2 regions of the Granulicatella sp. 20925_1_28 genome follow, and region 1 is predicted to be linked to the other one. Evidence: predicted binding sites of a transcription regulator. Region 1 holds the regulator's gene; the other holds the start of a gene.
What was found. The regulator LexA, encoded in region 1, represses DNA repair genes until DNA is damaged. The targets are predictions, from matches to a motif close to CNAACANNTGTTNG.
Positions count from the first base shown of each region.

Region 2: a site for LexA is predicted at 1,249-1,262, ahead of ruvA (Holliday junction branch migration protein RuvA). Genes of this name have one in related genera too.

Region 1 covers NZ_JAPWBS010000005.1:28,024-31,217, forward strand. Annotated here, with positions in the region: gene tkt (transketolase) at 1-1,116, opposite strand, end outside; gene O3793_RS04045 (DUF896 family protein) at 1,308-1,556, opposite strand; gene lexA (transcriptional repressor LexA) at 1,700-2,323, shown strand; gene O3793_RS04055 (PTS glucose transporter subunit IIA) at 2,371-2,865, opposite strand; gene O3793_RS04060 (MurR/RpiR family transcriptional regulator) at 2,878-3,194, opposite strand, start outside.
Region 2 covers NZ_JAPWBS010000001.1:5,285-8,478, reverse strand. Annotated here, with positions in the region: gene ruvB (Holliday junction branch migration DNA helicase RuvB) at 1-587, opposite strand, end outside; gene ruvA (Holliday junction branch migration protein RuvA) at 600-1,187, opposite strand; one part of gene O3793_RS00035 (IS3 family transposase) at 1,339-2,195, opposite strand; one part of gene O3793_RS00035 (IS3 family transposase) at 2,195-2,480, opposite strand; gene O3793_RS00030 (NADPH-dependent FMN reductase) at 2,612-3,151, opposite strand.

The sequences.
Region 1 (3,194 bases):
TGGAATGTGTTTTCCTAATTCTTGAATCGCAGCTTGACTTGTTACACGAGAAGCCATTGCTGGGCTACCAAATTCGTATGAAGGTAATACTTTTTCTAAGTCGACTTCGATGTTTTCTGCAAAGCTATCTTCGAATTCCTTTGCAAGTTCTGGATAAGCTTGTTTATAGTCGTCGAATAAAGTTTTCCATTCGTTGTAGTCATTTTCACCTGTTTGCACTAATAATTTGTCGAAACGGTGTTGCACTTCTTCTGGCACTTCAAATGGGCCATATTCCCATCCGTAGTTTGCTTTTGTAGAAGCAATGCCGTCAGGTCCTAAAGGAGCTCCGTGAACTTTATTTGTTCCTTGGTTTGGAGCACCGTAACCAATGATGGTTTTCACTTCGATAATCGTTGGTTTTTCTTTTTGGCATTGTGCTTCTTCGATAGCTTCAGCGATTTCGTCTAAATCATTTCCATCTTCAACACGGATATAATTCCAGCCTAAACCTTTGAAGCGTTTCTTCACGTCTTCAGTGAACACTTTATTTAATGGACCATCTAAGCAGATGTCATTTGAATCGTATAACACGATTAATTTGTTTAATTTCAATGTTCCAGCTAAAGATGCTGCCTCATAAGAAATACCTTCCATTAAGTCCCCGTCACCACATAATACATAAGTGTGGTGGTCAACTACTGGGTAGCCTTCACGGTTGAATTTTGCAGCTAGGTGCGCTTCAGCCATGGCCATCCCAACAGCATTAGCGAACCCTTGGCCAAGGGGACCCGTTGTTGCATCTACCCCATCCGTGTCATGTACTTCTGGGTGTCCAGGTGTTTTACTTCCAAGTTGACGGAAGTTTTTCACATCTTCAATCGATAAATCATAGCCTGATAAATATAATAAGGCATATAACATTGCAGATCCATGACCTGCTGATAATACAAAGCGATCGCGATCGACCCAAGTAGAACGTTTTGGGTTAACTTTCAAATATTTAGACCAAAGTACATAAGCCATTGGTGCCGCACCCATTGGAAGACCAGGGTGTCCTGAATTCGCAGCTTGAATCGCATCCATACTTAGTGTACGAATCGTATTCACTGCTAGTTGATCGGTTTTATCAAACATACAATCACTCCTTAAATATTTTTTCCTTAATCGGAACTTACTCTTCTATTTTACTAATCCAAGACTGCTTTTGCAACCGTTATTTTTATGATAAGGAAAACATAGTAACCCCTTGCAAAACACATATTTCTTTCATGGTTTTAGCATATTTTGCAAAAATAAAAAGGCTGAAATTTTCAGCCTTCTCTCGTCTATTCTTCGTCTCGGTTATGCAATCCTTTTTCTTTTTGAATCGCTTTTAGTTTATCTGGAGTCACGTCATTTCCTTCTTCATCAACAATTTTCAATCCTTCGATATGGTTACGCATTCCACCACGAAAAGCTTCCAAATACTCTTGGCGTAAAAGTTGTTGTTCCTTTTCTTCCGTTGGAGTCAATTTTCCTTCTTTTTTCTTTTTCGCTAATTCATTAATACGGTTTAATTTTTCTTCTGATAACATTTTTGTCATTCCTTTCCTTGGCTTCGTCTCCTAGTGTAGCACGAGACGACATTTTTTCCTAAAAATCTGACTACCATGCGAACATTTGTTTGATTTCTGTTTACAAAGTGTGTTACACTAGTCTCAAAGAAGGAGATGTTCCGATGACAAATTTAAAAGATTCTAGACAATTAGATGTATTACAGTTTATTTATAAAGAAGTTCAAGAGCACGGTTATCCGCCAACAGTGCGTGAAATTTGTAACGCCGTTCAACTTTCTTCGACTTCAACCGTTCATGGTCACTTATCAAGACTTGAGAAAAACGGCTTAATTCAACGTGACCCAAGTAAGCCACGTGCCATCGAATTAACAATGGCAGGTCTAAAGGCCATTGGTGCTAAATCAACGGCGATTCCAATGCTTGGTGTGGTAACAGCCGGTGAACCAATTCTTGCTGTAGAAGAAGCAAGTGACTTCTTCCCAATCCCACCAGAATTACAAAACGATGCAGACGATTTATTCATGCTTCGTATTAAAGGAGACAGTATGATTAATGCCGGTATCTTTGATGGCGATTCCGTCATTGTCCGTAAACAATCAACTGCCTCAAACGGTGAAATCGTCATTGCGATGACCGAAGAAGACACTGCAACTTGTAAGAGATTCTATCTCGAAAGCGACCATGTGCGCCTAGAGCCAGAAAATGACACGATGGACCCTATCATCTTACCGAACTGTACGATTTTAGGAAAAGTGGTAAGCTTATACCGCAGTCGTATTTTCTAAACCAAATGAAAATCTCCGCTCAAATTTGAGCGGAGATTCTTTTTTTATTAAGCTTTTAATGTTACTTTCCCTACTTCTGTTTTTCCTTCAACAGTTCCTTCTGTAGCTATCACAATTGATTCCACTTTATCCATATTCGTAAAGAGAACCATCATTGCAGTATCCTTACCAGCTTCTTTTAACGCTTCTAGGTTCACTGTAGATAACACGGTATGTTCATCTACCTTTTGGCCAACTGTTACTGTCGTTTCAAAAGGTCCCCCTTTTAATTCAACGGTATCAATTCCCATATGCACGAGTACTTCTAATCCGCCAGCAGTTTGAATGCCTACAGCGTGAAGTGTTGGAAAGACATTCACCACTTCCCCTTTTACTGGAGAAGTAATCACACCACTTGAAGGAATAATTGCAAATCCGTCACCCATCATCTTACCTGCGAACACTGGATCATTCACTTGTGTAATGGGAACAATTTCTCCACCAGCTAGTGCAAATACTGGCACTTCTTTTTCTACTTGATTCTTTTTAAAAAATCCAAACATTTTATCGTCTCCTTATTCTGGTTGAATGGCATGTAATGTATTTGAGAAAATCGAGCGTTTGCGTTCCTTATCGATTTCCTTGTAGTAACTATATAAAATATCGACAATGACAAGAACTGGGAATTGCGGTGTAATGGTCGTTCCTTGCTCTAAGGCATTCTTCATCGCGATGAGCACTAATTCGTCACAATCCTGTTGCAACTCTTCACTCTTCTTGGAGGTAATTAGAACGGTTTTCGCTCCTTGAAGTTTTGCGATATTCACGGCATTCACAACACTTTCGTTGGCCGATACCGTAATCCCAATCACAAGACAATCTTCATCGACTA
Region 2 (3,194 bases), on a different contig from region 1:
CTACGTTTTACAATCTCAGAAAGTGAAGCCTCATCGTAATACTCCATATGCTCCACAATGCCAAAACGGTCACGAAGCGGTGCAGAAAGAGCCCCTGCACGAGTCGTCGCCCCAATTAACGTGAACGGTGGTAATGGAAAATGTACTGGATGCGCAGTTGGCCCTTGACCCACTACGATATCAACGAAGAAATCTTCCATCGCAGAATACAACATCTCTTCCACGACACGTGGCAAGCGGTGAATCTCATCGATAAATAAAACATCTCCGGCTTCCAAGTCGTTTAAGAGAGCCACTAAGTCCCCTGGGCGTTCAATCGCAGGGCCACTCGTCGTCTTAATGCCAACTTCTAATTCGTTGGCAATCACCATCGCAAGTGTCGTTTTTCCAAGTCCTGGAGGTCCATATAGTAATACGTGATCCAAGGCTTCTGAACGACTACGCGCCGCTTGAATATAGATAGCAAGTTCTTCTTTTACTTTTTGTTGACCGATATACTGTTGTAACGTCTGTGGACGCAATGATAATTCGTCTTGTACTTCCCCTTCGTCAAGCGGGTTTTGGTCAATAAAACGTTCTTCCTCCACGATAATCCTCCATTATTTCATCAATAGTTTAAAGGCCACTTTTAATGCCTCTTGCGTCGTACTTGGAGCAGCAGCTTCCAGCGACTTCCAAATCTTTGTAATTTCTTTTGCAGAATACCCAAGACCAAGGAGTGCTTCTTTTGCTTCTTCAAGAGTTGCTTGGTTTGTTGAAACAACTGCTTTAGTCGTTTCTTCTGGGACAGCTTCAAACTTCCCTTTCAAGTCTAAAATAATTTGTTGTGCGGTTTTCTTTCCAACACCAGGGAATTTTGTTAAATAAGTGACATTCCCACTTTCTACAGCATTCACAAAACCTTCTGTATCGTCATTTGCTAAAATACTCATCGCACTCTTTGGACCGATACCAGAAACGCTAATTAAACGTTGGAATAATTCGCGTTCTTCGCTTGAAATAAATCCATATAAAGTAATGGAATCCTCACGAACGACTTGTTGTACTAACACTTTAATTTGCTTCTTCAGAGAATCTTGTAGGCGGTATGGGTTTGCAAAAACCACTTGATAGCCTACGCCATACACATCGACAACAATCGCTGTTGGTAAGATATGCGCTAACTCTCCATTTAAATATTCATACATGAATGATGCTCCTTTTTATGTCTATATCAGTACAATTCTAGCATAACAGGAAGGTCTAGGGCAAATGTCTGTTCGCATATTGTTCAAAAAAGCAGCCCCCATCTATGGGACTGACCCCAAAAAGTGAGAATTTAATAAAAACACCCTAGGGCTACCGTCTCCGGTATTCAACCGGAGACAGGTAGTCCAATTTTTGTTGGATTCTATTTTCATTATAATATTTGATGTAATTTTCTACAATTTGAATTACAATAGAAGATGAAGTTATTACTTCATCTTTTATGTAGAAAGCTTCGCACTTTAGGGAAGAATGGAAGCTTTCGATGGGCGCATTATCTGCGGGTGTCCCCTTACGGGACATACTGCGGATAATGTTTTTTTCTTTACATAAATTGTAGTATTCGGCGGAAGTATAAACGCTGCCTTGATCACTATGTAGTAGAACACCCTTAGGTAAGTCAATTTGATTTAAAGTATCCAATACAAACTTAGTATCTTGTTTAGAACCAATTGTATAAGCTAGTATTTCTCCGTTGTATAAATCCATAATCGACGACAAATATAATCGTTTAGGGCCGAAAGGTAAATATGTGATATCAGTAGTCAACTTTTGCATAGGTTTATCCGCTGAAAAATCTCTATTCAGAGTATTGCCAGTAATTGAGAAAGGTTTACCTATTTTGATAGCTTTTTTCGTTTTCACGGCACAATTCCAACCATTTTTCTGCATAATCCGCTGCACAACCTTATGGTTAACAATCTGATTTAATTCCTTCTGAATCAAATGCTTAATCTTTCTGTACCCGTAAATAAATTTGTTTTTCTTACAAATTTTACCAATAGTTTCCTCGATAACGGTTGGAGAAAAGTCTTTCTTTTTCCATCGGTAGTAAGTAGATATGGGTACATTAAGGCAAAAACAGATTAAATGAACTGTATATTTACCTTTCAATTCTTCTACTAATTTTACAACTGCTTGAGGCGACACTTCCTTTCCAATTCCTTGTATTTTTTTAATATTTCTAATTCAACTTCTTTTCTTCGTAATTCTAATTTTAATTGATCGATTTCAGAAAGTTTAGCCATTCCTTTTTCATAAGAATATTGTTTACCCACCTGTTGGTGGAAACGATGTGTTTCTCCATTTTTATACCATCTAAACCATGTTTCTACTTGCGTTTTGTTTTTAATGTTTAACTCCTGCATTACTTGTTTTGTACTATATCCCTGTAATTTCATTTCTACGGCTTTATTTTTAATATCGGCTGAATAAGCAACACGATTTTTAACCATAAAAAGACACCTCCATGCGTATTTGATAATATTGTACCAAATCCAACTTGGAGGTGTTTTTATTTAATTCTCATTTACGGGGGTCAGTGCCTATAGAGACTGCTTTTAAAAGTTACCTTTTTAGTTTTTAATTAGGCATTTAATAATGCTTCTGCTTGTTTTTCAAGTCCTGCTACTACTTCTTCGTCTAAAGTCACAACGCCTGTTCCCCAAGCTTCTGGGTTAATTTTAGCACCAGTGAATTCACCCACTACTTGCATACGAATGAATGGTAGTAATGCACTATAAGCTGCAAATAATGGTTCATGTCCTGCGTTTGCCATTGCTGATACCGTTACAACTTTATCTTGTAGAATTGAAGGCCCGTGTGTATCTGATAAGTCTAAGGCACGGCTCATCCAGTCTAATAAGTTTTTCACTGTTCCAGGAATTGCGAAGTTATACGCTGGTGAGAAGATCCAAACTGCATCAGCTTTACCAAATGCATCGCGAGCTGCTTGTACTTCAGGTAATACTGGAGTTTCTAAGTCTTGGTTCATTAATGGAAGGTTTGAGTAATCTAAGTAAGTAACAGTTGCTTTTCCCTCTAAAATACGTTCTGCTTTTTCTGCCATTTGGTGGTTGAAGCTACCTTTACGTAAGCTACCTACTACAAATAAAATGTTTTTCATATTCTTTTCCTCTTTTCGTGAATGGTTTGAGCAAGAAAGCGAC